DNA from 3 places in the Streptomyces sp. NPDC051364 genome. Region 2 is predicted to be linked to each of the others. Evidence: riboswitches for the same ligand, from Rfam matches in the RefSeq annotation. Region 2 holds a riboswitch; each other region holds the start of a gene.
The links. Region 2 has a riboswitch for cobalamin ahead of AB0M76_RS10675 (ribonucleoside-diphosphate reductase subunit alpha). Riboswitches for the same ligand answer to the same signal wherever they lie in the genome.
Positions count from the first base shown of each region.

Region 1: it holds a riboswitch for cobalamin, as region 2 does, so the genes downstream of both, metE (5-methyltetrahydropteroyltriglutamate--homocysteine S-methyltransferase) here and AB0M76_RS10675 (ribonucleoside-diphosphate reductase subunit alpha) in region 2, are expected to answer to the same signal.
Region 3: it holds a riboswitch for cobalamin, as region 2 does, so the genes downstream of both, AB0M76_RS25630 (cobalamin biosynthesis protein) here and AB0M76_RS10675 (ribonucleoside-diphosphate reductase subunit alpha) in region 2, are expected to answer to the same signal.

Region 1 covers NZ_JBFBAH010000022.1:101,843-105,055, forward strand. Annotated here, with positions in the region: gene metE (5-methyltetrahydropteroyltriglutamate--homocysteine S-methyltransferase) at 1-1,899, opposite strand, end outside; cobalamin riboswitch at 2,053-2,271, opposite strand; gene AB0M76_RS32155 (HAD family acid phosphatase) at 2,416-3,099, opposite strand.
Region 2 covers NZ_JBFBAH010000004.1:218,779-221,991, reverse strand. Annotated here, with positions in the region: gene AB0M76_RS10675 (ribonucleoside-diphosphate reductase subunit alpha) at 1-1,705, opposite strand, end outside; cobalamin riboswitch at 1,862-1,993, opposite strand; gene AB0M76_RS10670 (GNAT family N-acetyltransferase) at 2,038-2,538, opposite strand; gene AB0M76_RS10665 (Uma2 family endonuclease) at 2,617-3,201, shown strand.
Region 3 covers NZ_JBFBAH010000013.1:58,463-61,675, forward strand. Annotated here, with positions in the region: gene AB0M76_RS25620 (inorganic phosphate transporter) at 97-1,368, shown strand; gene AB0M76_RS25625 (hypothetical protein) at 1,397-1,618, shown strand; cobalamin riboswitch at 1,733-1,884, shown strand; gene AB0M76_RS25630 (cobalamin biosynthesis protein) at 1,923-2,882, shown strand; gene AB0M76_RS25635 (cobyric acid synthase) at 2,894-3,213, shown strand, end outside.

The sequences.
Region 1 (3,213 bases), on a different contig from region 2:
CAGGTATTCCGCACGGTCGGCGGCGCGCAGCGGCAGCGTCTCCCGCAGCGCGGGCTCGTCCACCTGGATCACCGAAGTGCCCGCGGCCTCCAGGTCCCCGACCTCGTCGCGCAGGGCGAGCGCCACCTGCCGTGCCGTGTCCCCGAGCGGCTGGTCGTCCCGTACGAAGGACCACGCGAGCATGGTGACCGGGCCGGTCAGCATGCCCTTGACCGGCCGGGCCGTCTGCGCCTGGGCGTACGTCGTCCAGCGCACGGTCATCGGATCGGGACGGGAGATGTCCCCGGCCAGGACGGGCGGGCGGACGTAACGGGTGCCGTACGACTGGACCCAGCCGTGCCGGGTGGCCAGGTACCCGGTGAGCTGCTCCGCGAAGTACTGCACCATGTCGTTGCGTTCTGGCTCGCCGTGCACGAGGACGTCGATGCCGGCCTTCTCCTGGAAGGCGATGACCTCGCGGATCTCGTCCTCGATGCGCTCCTCGTAGCCGGCCGTGCCGATCCGGCCCGAGCGCAGGTCGGCGCGGGCGGTGCGGAGTTCGGCGGTCTGCGGGAAGGAGCCGATGGTCGTGGTCGGCAGCAGCGGCAGGCCCAGGAGGGCGCGCTGGGCGGCGGAGCGTTCGGCGTACGGCTGGGCACGGCGGGCATCGGCTTCGCCGATCGCCGCCGTACGGGTCCGTACCGCGGGGTCGCAGGTGAGCGGGGAGTTCGAACGGGAGGCCAGGTCGGCGCGGTTGGCGGCGAGTTCGGCCGCGATCGAGGCGGGCCCCTGGCCGAGGCCGCGGGCGAGGGTGGCGATCTCGGCGGTCTTCTGCCGGGCGAAGGCCAGCCAGCGGCGGATCTGCAGGTCGATGTCGCGTTCGACGGCGGCGTCCAGCGGGACGTGCAGCAGCGAGCAGGACGCGGCGACGTCGACCCGGCCGGCGAGGACGAGCAGGGTGCCCAGGGTGGTCAGCGACTTCTGGAGGTCGTTGATCCAGATGTTGCGGCCGTCGACCACGCCGGCGACGAGGCGCTTGCCCGGCAGCCCGCCCACCGCGGCGAGGTCCGCCAGGTTCGCGGCGGCGGCCCCGGTGAAATCGAGCGCCAGGCCTTCGACGGGGGCCTTGGCGAGGACGGGCAGGGCCTCGCCCAGCCGGTCGAAGTACGAGGCGACGAGCAGTTTCGGGCGCTCCGTCAGGGCGCCGAGCTCCCGGTAGGTGCGGGTGGCGACGTTCAGCTCGGCGGGGGTGCGGTCCTGGACCAGGGCGGGCTCGTCGAGCTGCACCCACTCGGCCCCGGCCGCGCGCAGCTCGGCCAGCACCTGGGCGTACACGGGCAGCAGCCGGTCCAGCAGCGTGAGCGGCACGAAGTCGTCGCAGACGCCGGGGGCGGGCTTGGCCAGCAGCAGGTACGTGACCGGTCCCAGCAGGACGGGCCGGGCGCGGTGCCCGAGCGCAAGGGCTTCGCGCAGTTCCGCCACCTGCTTGGCGGGGTCGGCGGTGAAGACGGTGTCCGGCCCCAACTCCGGGACGAGGAAGTGGTAGTTGGTGTCGAACCACTTGGTCATCTCCAGCGGCGCCACATCCTGCGTGCCGCGGGCCATCGCGAAGTACCCGTCCAGAGGGTCGGCCTCGACGGCGGCGCGGTGGCGGGCGGGGACGGCGCCGACCATGAGACTGGTGTCCAGTACGTGGTCGTAGTACGAGAAGTCGCCGGTCGGGACCTCGTGGATTCCGGCATCTGCCAGCTGCTGCCAGGCGCTCCGGCGCAGTTCGCGGGCGGTCTCCCGGAGGGCGGCGGCGCCGACGCGGCCGTTCCAGTAGCCCTCGACGGCCTTCTTCAGTTCCCGGTTCGGCCCCTGGCGGGGGTATCCGTACACGGTGGCGCGTACGGCCGTGGCAGCGGACTCGGTTGTCACGTGACTCTCCTTCGCGAGCATGCGTGTGCGCGTCTTGCGACGGATCCCGGGGAAACCGGGGCGAAGGAGTGACGAACCGGACGGACCACCTGTGCCCGCCTGAATGTGCACGCCGACCCGCCCACGAAGTCACCGGGATCACCGCACGCGAACGGTCGCGTGCGGGCAACGGGCAGGTCTTCGGACTCGCGGGCACGTCTCGTCGTACGAGACTCCTACTGGCCGTCGCTTCCCAGACCCGTCCGGGCCCAGTGCGTATGACGGCGGTCGTTCCCGCTCACCGCTGCGGGGCAGTCCCGGATTCCCACCGGGTTCCCTCTTGCGACGCATCCCGCCTGGAGGACGGGGCGAACCAGCTGCGGAGTCAGCCTAAGGGCAGCCGCCGGGCGGCGGACAGGTGTGATCACCATGCGGACACGGCAATGAGACGCCCCGCCCCCCGGTGCGCCGCCGCCGGCCGCCTCTGTGTGCAGGCGGCCGGCGGCGGGGACCCTTGGCAGCGGGGCCGAAAAGCGACTAAGAGAGCTTGCCGTCGTAGTCCGGCAGCTTGAAGGTGCGCTCCGCGTGCCCGCCGACCAGATCGCTGTTGTTGTTGCCGATGTTGGCGATGATCGTGTAGCCGCGGGCCTCGATCTCGGCGCGCTTGGCCGTCTTGTAGGTGCTGACCTCGCTGAAGAGATCGGGCAGGTCCCGGACGTACAGGTCCGAGACGGGGTAGCCGACCGCCTTGAGGTTGTGCTCGGTGAGGGAGTGGATGATCCCCGGTCGGGCGGTGACGAAGATGATGGCGACGCCGCGCTCGTTCGCGTACCCGGTCAGGTCGCGGACCTCGGAGATCGCCGGGGTCGGGAACGTCCAGAACCAGTGGAAGTCCGTCTCCAGCGAGGAGTTGTCGATGTCGAGGACGATCGCGGGCTTCTCGCCGGCGGGCGACTGGGCGATGCGCTGCTCGACGTACGGGCGGGCCGTGGCCATGACGGCGGCGACATCGCGCTTCCAGGTGCCGTAGTCGATACCGCGGATGAGCGCGTTGCCGCCGGGCGCGGAGGCCGTCGCCGCGGCCGGGGCGGCAGCCGGGGCCGGGGTGGGGACCGGGGCGGCTTGGGCGGAGGCGGCAGGGGCCAGCATCAGGACGACGGTGGCCGCGGCCGTGCCGGTGGCGGTTCCGAGCGTGCGGATGCGGGCGTGGGTGCTGCGCATGTGGGGGCGCTCCTCATGGGCTTCATTGGCCGAAATGACATGTACGGGGCCAGAATCCGCATGCCCGCCCTCCCTGTCTACTGACCGGTAGTTAATTTTTGGTGGCCGTCCCGC
Region 2 (3,213 bases):
AGGCCGGGAGCGCGCCGTGGCGCTCGGCCAGGTCGCAGGAGGCCTCGTACGCGGCGAGCATGATGCGCTCGGCGATCTTGGTGGAGAGGGCCTTGGCCTCGGCGGAGTCGAAGGGCAGGCGCAGCTTGAAGAAGACGTCCTGCAGGCCCATCGCGCCCAGGCCGACCGGGCGCCAGCGGGAGTTGGAGCGCTCGGCCTGCTCGGTCGGGTAGAAGTTGATGTCCACGACGCGGTCGAGGAAGGTCACGGCGGTGCGGACGGTCTCGTCCAGCCGCTCCCAGTCCATCTCACCCGTCTCGGTGAGGACGAACGCACCCAGGTTGACCGAGCCGAGGTTGCAGACAGCGGTCTCGCCGTCGTTGGTGACCTCGAGGATCTCGGTGCACAGGTTCGAGGAGTGCACGACCCGGCCCGGCTCGGCGGTCTGGTTCGCCGTGCGGTTGGAGGCGTCCTTGAAGGTCATCCAGCCCTGGCCGGTCTGCGCGAGGGTGCGCATCATCCGGCCGTACAGGTCGCGGGCGGGCATGGACTTGCGGGCCAGGCCGTCCGCTTCGGCCTTGCGGTACGCGGCGTCGAACTCGTCGCCCCACAGGTCGACCAGCTCGGGCACGTCGGCCGGGGAGAACAGCGACCAGTCGGCGTCCGCGTTCACGCGGCGCATGAACTCGTCCGGCACCCAGTGCGCGAGGTTCAGGTTGTGCGTACGGCGCTGGTCCTCGCCCGTGTTGTCGCGGAGCTCCAGGAACTCCTCGATGTCCGCGTGCCAGGTCTCCAGGTAGACCGCGGCGGCGCCCTTGCGGCGGCCGCCCTGGTTCACGGCGGCGACGGAGGCGTCGAGGGTCTTCAGGAACGGCACGATGCCGTTGGAGTGGCCGTTCGTACCGCGGATCAGCGAACCGCGGGCGCGGATGCGCGAGTACGAGAGGCCGATGCCGCCGGCGTGCTTCGACAGGCGCGCGACCTGGTGGTAGCGGTCGTAGATCGAGTCGAGCTCGTCCAGCGGGGAGTCCAGCAGGTAGCAGGAGGACATCTGCGGGTGCCGGGTGCCGGAGTTGAAGAGCGTGGGGGAGGACGGCAGGTAGTCGAGGCGGCTCATCAGCCGGTAGAGCGAGGCCACTTCCTCGACGGCCTGGACACTGTCGTTCTCGGCGAGGCCGCAGGCCACGCGCAGCATGAAGTGCTGCGGGGTCTCGACGACCTGACGGGTGATCGGGTGGCGCAGCAGGTAGCGGCTGTGCAGGGTGCGCAGGCCGAAGAAGCCGAAGCGGTCGTCGGCGCCCTCGGCGAGGGTGTGCTCGACCAGTGCGTCCAGGCGGCTCGCGTGCAGCGCCACGAACTCGGCGGTGCGGTCCGCGATCAGGCCCTCGCGGTGGCCGACCGCGACGGAGGCGGAGAAGGAGGTGGCCCCCTGGCCCGCGGCTTCCTCGGCGACGGCCAGCGTCAGCAGCCGGGCGGCGAGCCGGGAGTACGCCGGGTCCTCGGAGATGAGACCGGCGGCGGCCTCCGTGGCCAGCCCGCGCAGCTCGGCCTCGTCGGCGGCGGCGCTGCGCCCGCGGAGCGCGGCTGCGGCGACCCGGCCCGGGTCGGTGTCGGGGAGGTCGGCGGTCAGCTCGGTGAGGGTACGCAGCAGTGCGGCCCCAGGTCCCCCGGTCTCGATTCCGGTGTCGGACGGGTCGGACTCGGCGCGCGGTGCGGAAGGCGCGATGGTCACGGGGGGAGCTCTCCCTCGCTCGGCTCCGGGACACCTTCGGTGCGGGCGCGAGCGGGCGCGCGCGGGGCAGGGCCTGGCTGGGCACGCTCACACCGCACGGCGTCCACCGGCCCAACCGCGGGGCCCGGACGTGTCGGCACCCGGTTCGGTCGAGCCGGGCGCACTGTCGGCAGGTCCTCGGACTTGCGGTGACACCAATGGGTGTACTTCATACCGTTGCGGGACAGTTCCGGATTCGCACCGGATTCCCCTGCGGCGACAGCGAGCATGAGCATACATGTGGGGGCCGCTTCCTGTGCGACCCCCTAGATGTTGTGTCGGCGTGGCTACAGTTCGAGACCGTACGTGAGCAGAGTGAGGCCGGGGACGGGCTCCCAGTCCCGTTCGGGCGTGCGGACGAAGCCGAGCCGTTCGTAGATCCGGTGGGCTCCGACCATGTCGTCCGTGGTGGACAGAACAAGGCGCCGTACGCCCTCGATGACCCTCGCCCGCTCCACGCAGGCCCGTACGAGCGCCTCCCCGGCGCCCCGCCCGCGGCCCTCCCGGGCGACGGCCAGCATCCGGAACTCGGCCTCGCCGGCTCGGGCGATGTCGCACAGCGGGCTCCCGGGCGCGGCGAACGCCACACCTCCGAGGAGCCGTCCGTCGCTCGCGGCGGCGACGAGTATCACCCCGTCGCGCGCCCGCCCGGCCACGTCCCGCAGCCGCGCGAGGTACGGATCGTCCTCGCCGAACGTGAGCAGCCCGTCCCCGAGATAGGCCTGCGCGGTGATCTCCCCGAGCGTTCCGTACTCCGCCGCCAGCGCTTGCCTGATCACGATGTCCATGCGGTCGAGTGTGCCGTACGGGTGTCAGCGCCCGGCGCTATCGTCGGAGACAGCACCGTCGAGGAAGGCGAGCGAGGCATGACCGTGATGACAGACCGGCCCCACATGCTGACTGAGGACTTCGAAGCCGTGGCGCGCATAGCGGCCCGCGAGAGGGAGGGGACGCGGCTGGAATTCATCGACGGGATCATCAGGAGCAAGGCCATGCCGGACGGCGACCACGGGATGATCATCCAGTGGCTCACGCGGATCTGCATGCAGCACCGCCCCGAGCTGTGGCTGCATCCGGGGCAGGGCATCAAGGCCCAGGAGTACCGGGCCGGCCGGGCGATTCCGGATGCGGCGCTCGCGCATTCCGAAGCATTCGTCGGGCAGGGGGACTGGGTCGACCCCGATCCGATCCTCATGGTCGTAGAGGTGACCTCGTGGGATTCGGACACCCACCGGCGCGACCATGTCGAGAAGCCCCGCGCCTACGCGGAGACGGGTATCCCCGTCTACCTCCTGATCGACCGGGCCAAGTGCCAAATCTCCGTCTACAGCCAGCCGAACGGCCGACAGTACGAGAGCATCCACATCGTGCCGTACGGCACGGACATCGCGCTCCCCGAGCCCGTCGGCATCACCCTGCAGACCGAGGTCCTCAAGGACTGGGTGCGCTGAGGGACGGCGAAG
Region 3 (3,213 bases), on a different contig from region 2:
GGCCAGTACACCGCTCCGCCCACGCCAGTTCATCTTCCGTTCACTCAGGTTGCCTACGGTCGCCGAGCCACTGACGTCAAACAGAAGCCTGGGTAAATGGAGCACATAACGCTTCTCCTCGGGATCGTGATCATCACCGCTCTCGTGTTCGACTTCACGAACGGTTTCCACGACACAGCCAACGCGATGGCCACCACCATCTCGACCGGCGCCCTCAAGCCCAAGACGGCGGTGGCCATGTCCGCCGTGCTCAACCTCGTCGGCGCGTTCATGTCCGTGGAGGTCGCCAAGACGATCTCCAAGGGCCTGGTCAACGAGGAGGGCATCCAGCCAGAAGTGATCTTCGCCGCCCTGGTCGGCGCGATCCTCTGGAATCTCGTCACCTGGCTGGTCGGACTCCCCTCCAGCTCCTCCCACGCGCTGATGGGCGGCCTGGTCGGCGCGGCCGTCGCCTCCGCCGGCCTCGGCGCCGTCAACGGCGGCACGCTCGTCAGCAAGGTGCTGCTCCCCGCGGTCGCCGCGCCGATCGTGGCCGGTGTGGCCTCGATGCTGGCCGCCAAGGTCACGTACAAGCTGGGCGGGAACGTCGGCAAGAAGACCTCCGCCAAGGGCTACAAGGCCGGTCAGATCGCCTCGGCCGGACTCGTCTCCCTCGCGCACGGCACCAACGACGCGCAGAAGACGATGGGCATCATCACCCTGGCGCTGGTCGCCGGCGGCGCGCTCGCACCCGGCTCCAACCCGCCGGTCTGGGTCATCGTCTCCGCCGGCATGGCCATCGCCCTGGGCACCTCCCTGGGCGGCTGGCGCATCATCCGCACCATGGGCAGCGGCCTGACCGACCTGCAGCCGCAGCAGGGCTTCGCCGCCCAGACCTCGGCCGCCAGCGTCATCCTGGCCTCCTCCAGCCTCGGCTTCTCGCTCTCCACCACCCACGCGTGCTCCGGCGCCGTCATGGGTGCGGGCCTGGGCCGCAAGGGCGGTGCGGTCCGCTGGTCCACCGCCACCCGCATGTTCATCGCCTGGGGCCTGACCCTGCCGGCCGCGGCCGTCGTCGCCTCCGGTGCCGAGCTGGTCATGCGTACCGGTGACCTCGGCGTCGCCGCCGTCGCGCTCTTCCTGATCGCCTCCTGCGTCGCCATCTGGGTCATCTCCCGCCGCCAGGTCGTCGACCACGGCAACGTCAACGACGTGCAGCCGGCCGCGGCCGAGGAGCCGGGTGTCGTCACCACGGCGATGGCAGCCGTCACCGTCCCGCCGACCGTGGCCGCCGCCGGTACGACCGCCGCGGTGACCGACGAGGACCTGAAGGCCACCATCCCGGCGGCCGCCCCGACTGCGCCTGCGGCCCCCGCAGCCGCGGTCTGACCCCGAGAACGACAGAGGAATCCGCAGTATGAAGATCGACTGGGCAGCACTCGGCTCCGTCTTCGGGGTCAGCCTCTCCGCCACCGTCGCGCTCGTGGCCCTGTTCACCCTGGGCCTGGTGGGCCTCTCCAAGCACGAGACCGCCACCGAGCAGGGCGGCACCGCCACCCTGGCCCGCAGCGGCGCGTACGCCTGCTTCGCGCTCGTCGCGGCGGCCGTGGCGTACGGCATCTACCTGATCGTCAGCTGACCGATTCGGGCACGGCACACAAAAGCTCCCTCCGGGCTTCCCGGGGGGAGCTTTCCCGTACCTGAGGCCCGGCGTGGTGACCTGCCTCGCCGCAGGTCAACGGCGAGTTGACGGGCCTTCGCGGTGCGTGGTGGACTGCCCGAGCCAATACGGCGGCATGGAGAGGAAGTCCGGTGCGAATCCGGCGCGGTCCCGCCACTGTCACCGGGGAGCACGCGGCACGTGCGCCCCGGGAGCCAGGAACTCCCACCGCCGGACACGTCGAACCAGGGCGCGGACCCTGAGTGAGGACATACCTGCCACCATGCGTGCCGATCGCGTCTTCGCGTACGGCGCCACGGCGGGCCTGATCGGCGACCGGATCCTCGGTGATCCGCGCCGAGGGCACCCCGTGGCCGCCTTCGGACGAGCAGCCGCCGCTGTCGAAGGCGCCCTGTGGCGCGACGACCGCGCCCGGGGCCTCCTCCACACCCTCGTGTGCGCCGGGGGCGCGGCCGCCGTCGGCGCGCTGGGCGCCCGCGCCGTGCGCTCCCGGCCCGCAGCCGCCCGTATCGCCCTGACCGCAGCGGCCACCTGGGCCGTCGTCGGCGGCACCTCCCTGGGCCGTGAGGCCCGCGCCATCGGCGGCGCGCTCGCCGCCGGGGACGCCGAGGTGGCCCGGGAGCGGCTGCCGCACCTGTGCGGGCGGGACCCGCAGGCCCTGGACGAGCAACAGATGGCCCGCGCCGTCGTGGAGTCGGTCGCCGAGAACACCTCCGACGCGGTGGTCGGGGCCCTGGTGTGGGGCGCCGCCGCCGGTGTCCCCGGGCTGCTGGCCTTCCGCGCCGTGAACACCCTGGACGCGATGGTGGGCCACAAGTCGCCGCGCCACCTGCGCTACGGCTGGGCCTCGGCCCGGCTCGACGACCTCGCGGGCTGGCCGGGCGCCCGGCTGACCGCGCTGGCCGCCGTACTGGCCGGACCCGACCGGCGGGGAGCCGTACGGGCCTGGCGTGCGGACGCCGCGAAGCACCCGAGCCCGAACGCCGGCCCGGTGGAGGCCTCGTTCGCCGGGGCCCTCGGCGTACGGCTGGGGGGCACTCTGGCGTACGCGGGACGGGTCGAGCACCGGGCCGTACTGAACGGCGAGTCGGGGCGGCCGGTGCAGGTCGCGGACATCGAACGGGCGGTGCGGCTGTCACGGCAGGTGACGTGGCTGGCGCTGGGGGCTTGTGTGGCACTGCGCTGTGCGGTGTCACGTGTTGCTGGGAGGGGACGCCCGTGAGCGGCGGAAAGCTGGGCGGGGGACTCCTCGTCGCCGGTACGACATCGGACGCGGGCAAGAGCGTGGTCACGGCGGGCATCTGCCGCTGGCTGGCCCGGCAGGGCGTGAAGGTGGCGCCGTTCAAGGCCCAGAACATGTCGCTGAACTCGTTCGTGACGCGCGAGGGCGCCGAGATCGGGCGGGCGCAGGCGATGCAGGCGCAGGCGGCGTGCGTGGAGCCTACGGCGCTGATGAACCCGGTGCTGCTCAAGCCCGGCAGCGACCGCAGCAGCCAGGTGGTGCTGCTGGGCAAGCCGGTGGGCGAGATGAGTGCCCGGGGCTACCACGGGGG